Linked DNA regions of Variovorax paradoxus EPS. The protein of the gene in region 1 interacts with the protein of each later gene in a pairwise test. Links are inferred from orthologs where the notes say so. Each region holds a gene or a part of one and is shown on either strand. Other genes may lie near its edges. The genes, in order: nuoG and VARPA_RS25870.

The links.
Region 2: the proteins of nuoG (region 1) and VARPA_RS25870 interact in binary tests that used the Escherichia coli proteins (3 or more experiments, as listed by UniProt). The link is inferred for Variovorax paradoxus EPS from one-to-one orthologs.

The regions. Positions count from the first base shown.
Region 1 is NC_014931.1:4,334,928-4,342,718, reverse strand. Bases 4,111-7,098 are described here. They hold nuoG (NADH-quinone oxidoreductase subunit NuoG), read left to right. Parts: upstream 4,111-4,508; coding sequence 4,509-6,689; downstream 6,690-7,098. Other genes in these bases: nuoH (NADH-quinone oxidoreductase subunit NuoH), read left to right, coding at 6,686-7,098; nuoF (NADH-quinone oxidoreductase subunit NuoF), read left to right, coding at 4,111-4,490. Also shown: VARPA_RS20080 (NADH-quinone oxidoreductase subunit A), read left to right, coding at 1-222; VARPA_RS20075 (NuoB/complex I 20 kDa subunit family protein), read left to right, coding at 238-717; VARPA_RS20070 (NADH-quinone oxidoreductase subunit C), read left to right, coding at 731-1,342; VARPA_RS20065 (NADH-quinone oxidoreductase subunit D), read left to right, coding at 1,344-2,597; NADH-quinone oxidoreductase subunit NuoE, read left to right, coding at 2,608-3,150; more of nuoF, read left to right, coding at 3,150-4,110; more of nuoH, read left to right, coding at 7,099-7,762; NADH-quinone oxidoreductase subunit NuoI, read left to right, coding at 7,780-7,791. UniProt on the Escherichia coli protein: NDH-1 shuttles electrons from NADH, via FMN and iron-sulfur (Fe-S) centers, to quinones in the respiratory chain. The immediate electron acceptor for the enzyme in this species is believed to be ubiquinone.
Region 2 is NC_014931.1:5,640,926-5,648,480, reverse strand. Bases 2,102-4,853 are described here. They hold VARPA_RS25870 (formate dehydrogenase subunit gamma), read left to right. Parts: upstream 2,102-3,103; coding sequence 3,104-3,604; downstream 3,605-4,853. Other genes in these bases: VARPA_RS25865 (formate dehydrogenase beta subunit), read left to right, coding at 3,601-4,853; VARPA_RS25875 (LysR family transcriptional regulator), read left to right, coding at 2,102-2,976. In the rest of the region: oxlT (oxalate/formate MFS antiporter), read left to right, coding at 429-1,718; VARPA_RS25880 (hypothetical protein), read right to left, coding at 1,736-1,972; more of VARPA_RS25875, read left to right, coding at 2,101-2,101; more of VARPA_RS25865, read left to right, coding at 4,854-5,160; fdhF (formate dehydrogenase subunit alpha), read left to right, coding at 5,208-7,555. UniProt on the Escherichia coli protein: NDH-1 shuttles electrons from NADH, via FMN and iron-sulfur (Fe-S) centers, to quinones in the respiratory chain. The immediate electron acceptor for the enzyme in this species is believed to be ubiquinone.

The DNA.
Region 1 (7,791 bases):
TTCGAAGCCTTCGAGGATGCGCGCATGAAGTTCGACGTGCGCTATTACCTCGTCGCCATTCTCTTCATCCTGTTCGATCTCGAAATTGCCTTTCTCTTCCCGTGGGCCATTGCGCTCAAGGAGATTGGTGCTGTCGGCTTCTGGGCCATGATGATCTTTCTCGCCATCCTCGTCGTAGGTTTCATCTACGAGTGGAAAAAAGGCGCGCTCGACTGGGAATGACAAGGAAAGCACACGATGGCCATTGAAGGCGTTCTCAAAGAAGGTTTCGTCACCACCACCTACGATTCGGTGGTGAATTGGGCGAAGACCGGATCTCTCTGGCCGATGACCTTCGGCCTCGCATGCTGTGCGGTCGAAATGATGCACGCCGGCGCTGCCCGCTACGACATCGACCGTTTCGGCATGCTGTTCCGTCCCAGCCCGCGCCAGTCCGATCTGATGATCGTGGCCGGCACGCTGTGCAACAAGATGGCGCCGGCACTGCGCAAGGTCTATGACCAGATGCCCGAGCCGCGCTGGGTGCTCTCGATGGGCTCGTGCGCCAATGGCGGTGGTTACTACCATTACAGCTATTCGGTCGTGCGCGGCTGCGACCGCATCGTGCCGGTCGACGTCTATGTTCCGGGTTGTCCGCCCACCGCCGAGGCATTGCTCTACGGCGTGATCCAGTTGCAGCAGAAGATTCGCCGCACCAACACCATTGCCCGCGCCTGAGAGATTGCCGACGATGACTGACTTTGCAATTTCGCCGGAGGTGCTGCGCGCCACCATCACCGAGACGCTTGGCGCCAAGGCCAAGAGTGTCACGCTCGCATTGGGCGAGGTGACTGTCGTGGTGAGCGCCGCCGATTACATCGAAGCCGCCACGCTGTTGCGCGATGCGCCCGGCTGCCGCTTCGAGCAGCTGATCGATCTCTGCGGCATGGATTATTCCGACTACCGCGAAGGCGAGTGGCAAGGCGAGCGCTACGGCGTGGTTTCGCACCTGCTGTCGGTCACGCTCAATCAGCGCGTGCGCCTGAAGGTGTTCGCTCCGAACGAAGACCTGCCCGTGGTCGATTCGCTCCAGCCCGTTTGGAACGCCGCCACCTGGTTCGAGCGCGAAGCATTCGACCTCTACGGCATTGTGTTCGACGGCCATGACGACCTGCGCCGCATCCTGACCGACTACGGCTTCATCGGCCACCCGTTCCGCAAGGACTTCCCGGTGTCGGGTCACGTCGAGATGCGTTACGACGAAGAACAGAAGCGCGTCGTGTACCAGCCGGTATCGATCGAGCCGCGAGAAATCACGCCGCGCGTGATCCGCGAAGACAACTACGGCGGCGGTTTGCACTGATATGGCCGAAATCAAGAACTACACCCTCAACTTCGGCCCCCAGCATCCGGCCGCGCACGGCGTGCTGCGCCTGGTGCTCGAGCTCGACGGCGAAGTGATCCAGCGCGCCGACCCGCACATCGGCCTGCTGCACCGCGCGACAGAGAAGCTTGCCGAATCGCGCACCTTCATCCAGTCGCTGCCCTACATGGACCGCCTCGATTACGTGTCGATGATGTCCAACGAGCACGCCTACTGCCTCGCCATCGAGCGGATGATGGGCTTGGACGTGCCGATCCGTGCGCAATACATCCGCGTGATGTTCGCCGAGATCACCCGCCTCTTGAACCACCTCTTGTGGCTCGGCGCGCACGGTCTGGATTGCGGCGCGATGAACATGCTCATCTACTGCTTCCGCGAGCGTGAAGACCTGTTCGACATGTACGAGGCCGTTTCCGGCGCGCGCATGCACGCGGCTTACTTCCGTCCGGGTGGCGTCTACCGCGACCTGCCGGACGCGATGCCGCAGTACAAGGTCAGCAAGATCAAGAACGCGAAGGCCATCGAGCGCCTGAACGAAAACCGCCAGGGTTCGCTGCTCGACTTCATCGACGACTTCTGCAAGCGCTTCCCGAAGATGGTCGACGAGTACGAGACGCTGCTCACCGACAACCGCATCTGGAAGCAGCGCACCGTGGGCATCGGCGTCGTGACGCCGGAGCGCGCGCTGAACCTGGGCTTCACCGGCCCCATGCTGCGCGGCTCGGGCATCGAATGGGACCTGCGCAAGAAGCAGCCCTACGACGTCTACGACCAGATGCAGTTCGACGTGCCCGTGGGCAAGACCGGCGACTGCTACGACCGCTACCTCGTGCGCGTCGAAGAGATGCGCCAGGCCAACAAGATCATCCAGCAGTGCTCGGCATGGCTGCGCGTGAATCCCGGCCCGGTGATCACCGACAACCACAAGGTCGCCGCGCCCGCGCGCGAATCGATGAAGGCGAACATGGAGGAGCTGATCCACCATTTCAAGCTCTTCACCGAAGGCTTCCACGTACCCGAAGGCGAGGCCTATGCCGCCGTCGAGCATCCGAAGGGCGAGTTCGGCATCTATCTCGTGAGCGACGGCGCCAACAAGCCCTATCGCCTGAAGATCCGCGCCCCTGGTTTCCCGCACCTCGCCGCCCTCGACGAAATGTCGCGCGGTCACATGATCGCCGACGCTGTCGCGGTGATCGGCACGATGGACATCGTGTTCGGCGAAATCGACAGGTGAGAAAGAGCGAATGACGACTTCCTCAACCCATCACCACGATGCGGCCCCTGCGGCCCCGTTGAAGGCTGAAATCCTCGAGCGCTTTGCGCGCGAGGTCGCCAAGTACCCCGAAGCCGGCAAGCAATCCGCCGTGATGGCGTGCCTAGCCATCGTCCAGCAGGACGAGGGCTACATCAGCATGCAGCGCGAGCGCGAGATCGCCGACTACCTCGGCATGGCGCCCATCGCCGTGCACGAGGTGACGACCTTCTACAACATGTACAACCAGCACCCGGTGGGCAAGTTCAAGCTCAACGTGTGCACCAACCTGCCATGCCAACTGCGTGACGGCGTCACCGCGCTCGTGCACCTCGAAAAGAAGCTCGGCATCAAGATGGGCGAGACCACCGGCGATGGCCTGTTCACGCTGCAGCAGAGCGAGTGCCTGGGCGCCTGCGCCGATTCGCCCGTGATGCTGGTCAACGACCGCACCATGTGCAGCTTCATGAGCAACGAGAAGCTCGACCAACTCATCGAAGGCCTGCGCGCTTCGACCAAAGGGGAGACTGCCTGATGTCGCCCGAACAAGTACTCCAGCAGTTCCAGGCAACGGGCGTCCAGACCTGTTTCCATGACCGCCACATCGAGCCGCAGATCTATGCCGGCCTGAACGGCACCAACTGGCGCCTCGCCGACTACGAAGCGCGCGGTGGCTACAAGGCGCTGCGCAAGATCCTCACCGAGGGTCTCACGCCTGACCAGGTGATCGCCGAAGTGAAGGCCTCGGGCTTGCGCGGCCGTGGCGGCGCCGGTTTCCCGACGGGCCTGAAGTGGAGCTTCATGCCCCGCCAGTTCCCGGGCCAGAAGTACCTCGTCTGCAACTCCGACGAAGGCGAGCCGGGCACGTGCAAGGACCGCGACATCCTGCAGTTCAACCCGCACATCGTGATCGAAGGCATGGCCATCGCGGCGTACGCGATGGGCATCAGCGTGGGCTACAACTACATCCACGGCGAGATCTTCCAGAGCTACGACCGCTTCGAGGAAGCCCTCGAAGAAGCGCGCGCCGCCGGCTACCTCGGCGACAAGATCATGGGCAGCACGTACAACTTCCAGTTGCATGCCGCCCACGGCTTTGGCGCCTACATCTGCGGCGAAGAAACCGCGCTGCTCGAATCGCTCGAAGGCAAGAAGGGCCAGCCGCGCTTCAAGCCGCCATTCCCGGCGAGCTTCGGCCTCTACGGCAAGCCGACCACCATCAACAACACCGAGACCTTCGCGGCGGTGCCCTGGATCATCAACAACGGTGGTCCGGCGTATCTCGAATGCGGCAAGCCGAACAACGGCGGCACCAAGATCTATTCGGTGAGCGGTGACGTCGAACTGCCCGGCAACTACGAAGTGCCGATGGGTACGCCGTTCTCCAAGCTGCTGGAGCTGTGCGGCGGTGTTCGCAAGGGCCGCACGCTCAAGGCCGTGATTCCCGGTGGATCGTCGTCCCCGGTGCTGCCGGCCGACATCATGATGGCCTGCACCATGGACTACGACTCCATAGCCAAGGCCGGCTCCATGCTGGGCTCGGGCGCGGTGATCGTCATGGACGACAGCCGCTCGATGGTCGAATCGCTCAAGCGCCTTTCGTACTTCTACATGCACGAATCCTGCGGCCAGTGCACGCCGTGCCGCGAAGGCACGGGCTGGCTCTACCGCGTGGTGGACCGCATCCATAACGGGCAGGGCAGGGCGACCGACATGGACCTGCTCAATTCCGTCGCAGACAACATCCAGGGCCGCACCATCTGCGCCCTCGGCGATGCAGCGGCAATGCCGGTGCGCGCCATGATCAAGCACTTCCGTCACGAGTTCGAGGCCTTGATTCCGGGCTACGTCCCGAAAGCGCCCGTTCAGGCCTGAGCCCCGAGAAATACATATATGGTTGAAATCGAACTCGACGGCAAGAAGGTCGACGTGACCGAAGGCAGCATGATCATGCATGCGGCCGACAAGGCAGGCACGTACATCCCGCACTTCTGCTATCACAAGAAACTCAGCATCGCGGCCAACTGCCGCATGTGCCTGGTCGACGTGGAAAAGGCGCCCAAGCCGATGCCGGCCTGCGCCACGCCCGTCACGCAGGGCATGATCGTTCGCACCAAGAGCGAGAAGGCCATCAAGGCGCAGCAGTCCGTCATGGAGTTCCTCCTGATCAACCACCCGCTGGATTGCCCGATCTGCGACCAGGGCGGCGAGTGCCAACTGCAAGACTTGGCCGTCGGCTATGGCGGTTCTTCCTCGCGCTACGAAGAAGAAAAGCGCGTCGTCTTCCACAAGGACGTCGGCCCGCTGATCAGCATGGAAGAGATGAGCCGCTGCATCCATTGCACGCGCTGCGTCCGCTTCGGCCAGGAAGTGGCCGGCGTGATGGAACTCGGCATGACCCAGCGCGGCGAACACTCCGAAATCGAGACCTTCCTCGGCGACTCGGTCGACTCGGAACTGTCGGGCAACATGATCGACATCTGCCCGGTCGGCGCGCTCACGAGCAAGCCGTTCCGCTACAGCGCCCGTACCTGGGAACTGTCGCGCCGCAAGTCGGTGAGCCCGCACGATTCGACCGGCTCGAACCTGATCGTCCAGGTCAAGAACAACCGCGTGATGCGCGTGGTGCCGCTCGAGAACGAAGACGTCAACGAATGCTGGATCGCCGACCGCGACCGCTTCTCGTACGAAGCCCTCAACGGCCCGGAACGCCTGACGCAACCCATGCTCAAGCAGGGCGGCCAATGGCAGCAGGTCGACTGGCAGACCGCGCTCGAATACGTGGCCAATGGCCTGAAGCAGATCAAGACCGACCACGGTGCGCAAAGCATCGGCACGCTGGTCAGCCCGCACAGCACGCTCGAAGAACTGCAGCTCGCCGCCATGCTCACGCGTGAAATGGGCAGCGACAACATCGACTATCGCCTCCGCAACGCCGAATTCACGGCGTTCGAAGGCGTGCGTTGGCTCGGCACCTCGATTGCCTCGCTCACGCAAGTGCAGCGCGCGCTGGTCGTCGGTTCGAACTTGCGCAAGGAACACCCGCTGTTCGCGCAGCGCATCCGCCAGGCCGTGCGCAAGGGCGCTGCGCTGTCGGTGATCACATCGTCCGGCCTCATGGCCGATCGCGATGCCTGGGCCATCAATGTGGCGCAGTCAACCATCGTCGAAGCGGACCAATGGATCGAAGCACTGGCCGCGGTTGCCGCCGCCATTGGCAAGACCAACGGCGTTGCCGCACCGCTCGCACCGAAGAACGAGCCTGATGCTGCCGCACAAGCCATCGCAGCCTCGCTGCTGGGCGGCGAACGCAAGGCCATCCTGCTCGGCAACGCCGCCGCCCACCACGCGCAAGCCAGCAGCCTGCTGGCCCTCGCGAACTGGATCGGCGCGCAGACCGGCGCGACCGTCGGCTACCTGACCGAAGCCGCCAACACGGTGGGCGCGCAGCTCGTCGGCGCCTTCCCGAAGAACGGCGGCCTCGATGCCGGCCGCATGCTCGCCGCCGGCTCCGGCCTCAAGGCCGTGCTGCTGCTGAACACCGAGCCGGTGTTCGATTCGGCTGCCGGCGCTGCCGCCGCCGATGTCATCGGCAACGCGCAGATGGTCGTCACGCTGAGCCCCTTCAAGGCCAACCTCGAATTCAGCGATGTGCTGCTGCCGATCGCCCCGTTCACCGAAACCCCCGGCACCTTCGTCAATGCCGAAGGCCGCCTGCAAAGTTTCCATGCCGTCGTGAAGCCGCAAGGCGAAGCGCGTCCGGCGTGGAAGGTGATGCGCGTGCTGGCGAACCTGCTGGGCCTGCCCGGCTTCGCGTTCGAATCGACCGCTGAAGTGCTCAAGACGGTGCAGGCGTTGGAGGAGGGCGGTACCGTACCGGCCAGCGCCCTGAACAACGCAACGGCCGCCAGCGCCGTCGCCTCCAATGGCGCTGCGCCGGCACCGGTGGTCGCGAGCATCTATCAGCTCGACTCCATCGTGCGCCGCGCCCCGTCGCTGCAACTGACGGCCGATGCGCGCAACGCATCGACCGCACCGGTCGCATCGGGTCAAGCCGAGGAGGCATTGGCATGATCGACGCGATTCATGGCTTCGGCCAGGGGCTGATCGCCGCAGGCTGGTGGACGGCCTTGGCATGGCCCGTGATCTGGACGCTGATCAAGATCATCGTGGTCGTGATCCCGCTGATGGGCGCCGTGGCGTACCTCACGCTGTGGGAACGCAAGGCCATCGGCTTCACGCAGATCCGCATCGGCCCCAACCGCATCGGACCGCTGGGTCTTCTCCAGCCGATCGCCGACGCGCTCAAGCTGATGACCAAGGAAATCATCATTCCGACGGTCGCCAACAAGGGTCTGTTCCTGCTCGGCCCGATCATGACCATCATGCCGGCGCTCGCCGCATGGGCCGTGATTCCCTTCGGCCCCGACGTGGCGCTGGCCAATATCAACGCAGGCCTGTTGTTCGTGATGGCCATCACCTCGCTCGAGGTGTACGGCGTGATCATTGCCGGCTGGGCATCGAACTCGAAATACGCGTTCCTCGGTGCGCTGCGCGCCTCGGCGCAAATGGTGAGCTACGAAATCGCGATGGGTTTCTGCTTCGTCGTGGTGCTGATGGTCACCGGCAGCTTGAACATGAGCGAGATCGTCACGGTCCAGGGCAAGGGCATGTTCCATGACATGGGCGTCGGGTTCCTGTCGTGGAACTGGCTGCCGCTGCTGCCGATCTTCGTCGTCTACTTCATCTCGGGTCTCGCCGAAACCAACCGCCACCCGTTCGACGTGGTGGAAGGCGAGTCGGAAATCGTTGCGGGCCACATGATCGAGTACTCGGGCATGAGCTTCGCGATGTTCTTCCTGGCCGAGTACGCCAATATGTGGCTGGTCTCGATCCTCACCGTGGTGCTGTTCCTCGGCGGCTGGCTGCCACCGTTCGAGTTCCTGAGCTTCATCCCGGGCTGGATCTGGCTGGGCCTCAAGACCTTCTGCGTGGTCACCATGTTCCTGTGGGTGCGCTCGACGTTCCCGCGCTTCCGCTATGACCAGATCATGCGTCTGGGCTGGAAGATCTTCATTCCCGTCACCCTCGTGTGGCTGGTCGTTGTGGGCGGCTGGATGCAAACGCCGTTCAACATCTGGAAATAACTGGAAGCGCCCACATCATGACTGCTTCA
Region 2 (7,555 bases), 1.3 Mb from region 1 along the record:
TATCGCTGATCAACGACCGCTCTGAAAACGATCACGCCGATGGGGTGCCTTGCGCAGCGAAATCAAGGAGGAGGGGCGAAGCCCCGGGGGACATTCGCGGAGCAAGGTACCCCGTCGGCGTGATCGCCGCCCTGAATAACAGCGCCAAGAACAACAGCGCAGCATCACCAAGCCCTTCCAAAAACGAAGCCAAGTGCTAGGGATATCTCGGGGGTCTCAACAACTCGCGATTCGTGTGAACTTGACTGCGGTCAAGAGTTTTTGAGTCGTGCAGTCCGACAGTCATCCACGCGCAAAAACAAGTGATTCATTTCCGTTTTTCACTCGACTGATTGCGTCGTCTTTCCCGAGACCGTCGGACTCATCAAAACATTAAGGACAACTCCATGACTCGGCCAACCACCACGATTGCGGGTTCCAACCCCGCGATGTATCCACCTTCGGATTCCACCTACGCCGTCACCGCCAAGCGGTCCGAAGCGTATCGATGGGGACAGTTGCTGATCGGCATCGTCTGCATGGCGATGATCGCGAACCTGCAGTACGGCTGGACCCTCTTCGTCAACCCCATCGCTGAAAAGCACGGCTGGAGCCGCGCCGCCATCCAGGTGGCCTTCACCATCTTCGTGCTCACCGAAACCTGGCTCGTGCCCATCGAGGGCTATCTGGTCGACCGCTTCGGCCCACGCCCCGTGGTGCTCGTGGGCGGCGTGCTCTGCGGCCTTGGGTGGGTGATGAATTCGTTCGCTGCGTCGCTGCCGATGCTCTACGTTGCGGCGGCCGTCGGCGGTATCGGCGCGGGCGCGGTGTACGGCACCTGCGTGGGCAATGCGCTCAAGTGGTTTCCCGATCGTCGCGGGCTTGCAGCGGGCATGACCGCCGCGGGCTTCGGTGCCGGCTCGGCCCTCACGATCATCCCGATCTCCGTGATGATCAAGACCAGCGGCTACGAGTCTGCGTTTCTCTATTTTGGGATCGGTCAGGGCGTGATCGTCTTCGCCCTGGCCTGGTTGCTCACCCGTGCACCCGATCACGTGAAGGCGGCGTCGAGCCGCGGCAACGTGCAGCAGTCGCAGCGCGACTACGCACCGTCGGAGGTACTGCGTTCGCCCATCTTCTGGGTGATGTACGCGATGTTCGTGATGGTGGCGGCCGGCGGCCTCATGGCCACCGCGCAGCTCGCGCCCATTGCGCAGGACTTCAAGATCATGGACGTGCCGGTCAACATCATGGGCCTGGTGCTGCCCGCGCTGACCTTCGCGCTCGCCATCGACCGCGTGCTCAACGGCCTGACGCGGCCCTTCTTCGGCTGGGTCTCCGACAAGATCGGCCGCGAGCAGACGATGTTCGTCGCCTTCGCGCTCGAAGCGGTCGGCATCCTGGCGCTGTACCACTACGGACAGAACCCCATCCTCTTCGTGCTGCTGACCGGCATGGTGTTCTTCGCCTGGGGCGAGATCTACAGCCTGTTCCCATCGACCTGCGCCGACACCTTCGGCTCCAAGTACGCCGCGTCGAACGCCGGCATGCTCTACACCGCGAAGGGCACGGCCTCGCTGCTGGTGCCGCTCTCCAGCGTGCTCGCCGCATCCACCGGCAGCTGGCATGCGGTGTTCATCGTCGCGAGCGCAGTGAATGCCGCGGCCGCGCTGATGGCCTGGTTCGTGTTGCGTCCGATGCGCCGCAAGCACATCGAGGCCAGCCGCCAGGCGTCCTGATTCCATTGTTCTTTCAGTCAGCGAAGGCCGATGCGCGAGGCGCGCGAGCGCAGCACGTCGGCCCGCCACGGGTCGGTGGCTTCGAGGGTGTCGGCCGCGACCTGCAAGGCGCGCATCTGCTCCACGTCCTCGATGAGCTTGCGGGGGCTGAGCAAGGCCTCCACGAGCATGAAGGCCTCGTCGGCGAGGCCCCGGAGCGCATCGGCAAGGCGCTCGGCGCCCTTCGCCTGTACGGAGTGACCAAGGGTCGGCATGAGTGGCTCCCGGTTGCATTGAAGGTTGAAGGTTGAACGCCTTCATCTTCTGCCCGGTCACCGCCCAAGTAAAACGAGATTAATTGCCAGTTGAATGCAAAAATAATGCATTCAACGAGGGCGCCTCGATGGACATCAACCTGGCCCGCACCTTTCTCGCGATCGTCGAGACGCGCAGCTTCCAGCGCGCCGCGGAGCGCCTGCATGTGACGCAGACCTCGGTGAGCGCACGCGTGCGAACGCTCGAAGAACTGCTGCGCCGCAAGCTCTTCGTGCGCAACAAGGCCGGTGCCGCCCTCACGCGCGCGGGCGAACAATTTCTTCCTCATGCGACGACGCTCGTGCAGGTGTGGGAGCGGGCGCGCCACCAGGTGGCGGTGCCCGATGGCAGCCAGGCGGTGCTCGCGGCCGGTTGCGAGATCAGCCTGTGGGACCCGCTGCTGCTGCGCTGGCTGCTGTGGCTGCGCCAGACCGCGCCGCAGCTCGCGGTTCGCACCGAGGTCGGCTTTCCGCACGACCTGCTCGACAAGGTGGCGGCGGGCGTGCTTGATATCGCCATCGTCTATGCCCCGCAGCAGCGGCCGGGGCTGCGCGTGGAATTGCTCATCGAAGAAAAGCTCGTGATGGTCACGACCGCCAAGCGCCCGCGCGTGCCGCGGCCGGCGGACTACGTGTACGTCGACTGGGGCCCGGAGTTCGCGGCGCAGCACGGCCTTGCGTTTCCCGAACTCTCCAACGCGGCGGTGAAGGCAGGGCTCGGGCCGCTCGGCCGCGAGTACCTGCTGGCCGCGGGTGGCACCGGCTACTTCCGGCTCGACGTGGTGCGCGCGCATCTCGAATCGGGGCATCTGCGGCGCGTGCCCAACACGCCGGAGTTTCTCTACCCCGCGTACGCGGTCTACGCGGTGGGCGCCGATCCGGCCATCGTCGGGCCGGCGCTCGCGGGTTTGCGCGAGGTCTCTGCCGGCGGCGCCCGGCCCCTTGTTTCCGGGAAATTGACCTGAGTCAAGGCCATTGCCTTCTTATTCCCTGACAGTGCCCCCACAGCGGGAAACCACGGTTTTCCTGGGACGCGGCCTCCGAGCCGGGATGCAAGGTCACGATGAATAAGAAACCGCCAAGGAGCGCCGCATGAACGAAGTGGGCCGACACGCCACGATGAGCGAATCCGATGAACTGGCCGCGGTGCGCCAGGTGCTGCAGGAGCGCGCCGAAGAACCGGGGGCCTTGCTCCCGATCCTTCACGACGTGCAGGACGCGCTGGGCTACATCCCGCCGCACACCGTGACGACGATCGCCGAGGGCGTGAACCTCTCGCGCGCCGAAGTGCATGGCGTCATCACCTACTACCACCACTTTCGCTCCGCACCCGCGGCGCGCCACGTGATCCAGATCTGCCGGGCCGAGGCCTGCCAGTCGATGGGTGCCGATGCGCTCTTGGCCCACGCGGAACTGCGGCTGGGCTGCAGCGCACATGGCCATTCGAAGGACGGCAACTTCACGCTGGAGCCGGCCTTCTGTCTGGGCCTGTGCGCGTCGTCGCCCGCGATGACGATCAACGAAGAACCGCACGCGCGCATGACGACGCGTTCGTTCGATGCGCTGGTGGCGCAATACGGAAGCTGCGCATGAGCCTCACCATCTATGTCCCGCGCGACTCGGCCGCACTGGCGGTCGGCGCTGAGCGCGTGGCCGAGCGCATCGCACAAGAGGCCGCCATTCGCGGCGTGTCTTTCGGCATGGTGCGCAACGGCTCGCGCGGTCTCTTCTGGCTGGAGCCGATGGTCGAGGTGAGCACGCCCGCCGGTCGCGTGGCCTATGGCCCCGTGACCATCGACGACGTGGCCGACCTGTTCGACGCCGGCTTCGCCGAAGGCGCGCAGACGCACCCGCTCTCGCTCGGCCTGACCGACGAGATTCCGTACCTGAAGAAGCAGGAGCGCCTGACCTTTGCACGCATGGGCATCACCGATCCGGTGTCGGTTGCCGACTACGAAGCGCACGAAGGCTATGCGGGCCTGCGCCGTGCACTGGGCCTCAAGCCCGAGGAAGTGGTGCAGCAGGTGCTCGACTCCGGCCTGCGCGGCCGCGGCGGCGCAGCCTTTCCGGCGGGCATCAAGTGGAAGACGGTGATGGCCACGCCGGCCGCGCAGAAGTACATCGTCTGCAATGCCGACGAAGGCGACTCGGGCACTTTCTCCGACCGCATGACGATGGAGGGTGACCCGCTCATGCTCGTCGAGGGCATGACCATCGCGGGCATCGCGACCGGCGCGACCAAGGGTTATGTCTACATCCGCTCCGAATACCCGCACGCCATCGCGACGATGAACGAGGCGATCCGCGCGGCCGAGACTGCCGGGTTCCTGGGCGACAACATCCTCGGCTCGGGCCGGACCTTCTGGCTCGAAGTGCGCAAGGGCGCGGGCTCGTATGTATGCGGCGAAGAAACCGCGCTGCTCGAAAGCCTGGAAGGCAAGCGCGGCATCGTGCGCGCCAAGCCGCCGCTGCCGGCCATCACCGGCCTCTTCGGGCAGCCGACGCTCATCAACAACGTGATCACGCTCGCGAGCGTGCCGCTGATCCTTGCGCGCGGTGCCGAGCACTACCGCGACTTCGGCGTGGGCCGTTCGCGCGGCACGCTGCCGATGCAGCTGGCCGGCAACATCAAGCACGGCGGGCTGGTGGAGAAGGCCTTCGGCGTCACGCTGCGGGAGCTGCTGTACGACTATGGCGGCGGCTCCGCCTCGGGCCGGCCGATCAAGGCGGTGCAGGTCGGCGGGCCACTCGGTGCGTACCTTCCCGAATCGCAATGGGACCTGCCGCTCGACTACGAGGCCTACGCGGCCGTGGGCGGCACCGTGGGCCACGGCGGCATCGTGGTGCACGACGACACGGCGGACCTCTCGAAGCTCGCGCGCTATGCGATGGAGTTCTGCGCCATCGAATCGTGCGGCAAGTGCACGCCGTGCCGCATCGGATCGACGCGCGGCGTCGAGGTGATCGACAAGATCCGCGCGGACAACAAGCGCGTGGAGCACGTCATCCTGCTGCGCGACCTGTGCAACACCATGGTCCACGGTTCGCTGTGCGCCATGGGCGGCATGACGCCGTTCCCGGTGCTGTCCGCACTCGACCATTTCCCACAGGACTTCGGTCTGGTGGTTCCCGATCGCAAGGCTGCTTGAGCGCGTCGCTCGCACCGCACCGCACAAGCAGCAGGAGACAAGAACACATGCTCGACCATCTGAAAGAAATCGACTACGGCACCCCCAAGCGCGAATCGACGCGCGAAGTGACGCTGGAGATCGACGGCAACGAAGTCACCGTGCCCGCGGGCACCTCGCTGATGCGCGCGGCGGTGGATGCCGGCATCAACGTGCCCAAGCTCTGCGCCACCGACAGCCTGGAGCCCTTCGGCTCGTGCCGCCTGTGCCTGGTCGAGATCGAGGGCCGCAAGGGCTTTCCGGCCTCGTGCACCACACCGGCCGAAGCCGGCATGAAGGTGCGCACGCAAACGCCCAAGCTGCAGGACCTGCGCAAGGGCGTGATGGAGCTCTATATCTCCGACCATCCGCTCGACTGCCTTACCTGCTCGGCCAACGGCAACTGCGAGCTGCAGGACATGGCGGGCGTCACGGGCCTGCGCAACGTGCGCTACGGCTTCGACGGCGCGAACCACCTGAAGGACCAGAAGGACGAGTCGAACCCGTACTTCACCTACGACCCTTCGAAGTGCATCGTGTGCAACCGGTGCGTGCGCGCCTGCGAGGAAACGCAGGGCACCTTCGCGCTGACCATCAGCGGCCGCGGCTTCGAGTCGCGCGTGTCGCCGGGCCAGGACGAAGCCTTCATGGAATCGGAGTGCGTGAGCTGCGGCGCCTGCGTCGAAGCCTGCCCGACAGCCACCTTGCAAGAGAAGTCGGTCATCTGGCTCGGCCAGCCCGAGCACAGCATCATCACCACCTGCGCCTACTGCGGCGTGGGTTGCGCCTTCAAGGCCGAGATGAAGGGCAACGAGGTCGTGCGCATGACGCCGTGGAAAGACGGCAAGGCCAACGAAGGCCACTCCTGCGTGAAGGGCCGCTTCGCCTGGGGCTATGCGACCCACCAGGACCGCATGCTCAAGCCGATGATCCGCAAGAACATCAGCGACCCGTGGCAAGAGGTGAGCTGGGACACCGCGCTCAACTACGCTGCCGGCGAATTCAAGCGCCTGCAGGCCAAGTACGGCAAGGATTCGATCGGCGGCATCACGTCGTCGCGCTGCACGAATGAAGAAACCTACCTCGTGCAGAAGCTGGTGCGTGCGGCCTTCGGCAACAACAACGTCGACACCTGCGCCCGCGTGTGCCACTCGCCCACGGGCTATGGTCTGAAGCAGACGCTCGGTGAATCGGCCGGCACGCAGACCTTCAAGTCGGTGGAGAAGGCCGACGTGATCATGGTGATCGGCGCCAATCCGACCGATGGCCACCCGGTGTTCGCCTCGCGCATGAAGAAGCGCTTGCGCGAAGGCGCCAAGCTGATCGTGGTCGATCCGCGCCGCATCGACATCGTGAAGTCGCCGCACGTGAAGGCCTCGCACCACCTGCAGTTGAAGCCCGGCACCAACGTGGCCGTGGTCACCGCGCTCGCGCACGTGATCGTGACCGAGGGGCTCACGGCCGATGCCTTCATCGCCGAGCGCTGCGACACCGCCTCGTTCGCTGCGTGGAGGGATTTCGTCGCGCAGCCCGAGCAATCGCCCGAGGCCACCGAGAAGGCCACCGGCGTGCCGGCTGCCGAGATGCGCGCCGCGGCCCGCTTGTTCGCGAGCGCCGCCAACGGCGCAATCTTCTACGGCCTCGGCGTGACCGAGCACAGCCAGGGCTCCACCACCGTGATGGGCATTGCCAACCTCGCGATGGCCACCGGCAACGTCGGCCGTGAAGGCGTGGGCGTGAACCCGCTGCGAGGCCAGAACAACGTGCAGGGCGCGTGCGACATGGGCTCGTTCCCGCACGAGCTGCCGGGCTACCGCCATGTATCGGACAGCACCACGCGTGCCTCGTTCGAAGCGGCCTGGGGCGTGACCATCGACCCGGAGCCGGGCCTGCGCATTCCCAACATGTTCGACTCCGCCATCGGCGGCGGCTTCAAGGGCCTGTACTGCGAAGGCGAGGACATCGTGCAGTCGGACCCCAACACGCAGCACGTGGCCGCGGCCATGATGGCGATGGAGTGCGTGGTGGTGCAGGACATGTTCCTCAACGAAACCGCCAAGTACGCGCATGTGTTCCTGCCGGGTTCGTCGTTCCTCGAGAAGGACGGCACCTTCACCAATGCCGAGCGCCGCATCTCGCGCGTTCGCAAGGTGATGCCGCCGAAGGCGGGCCTCGCCGACTGGGAAATCACGGTGAAGCTCGCAGAGGCGCTGGGCTACCCGATGAACTACAAGAGCCCCGAAGACATCATGGCCGAGATCGCCGCGCTGACGCCGACCTTCCACGGCGTGAGCTACAAGCGCCTGGACGAACTCGGCAGCATCCAGTGGCCCTGCAACGACGACGCGCCCGACGGCACGCCAACGATGCACATCGA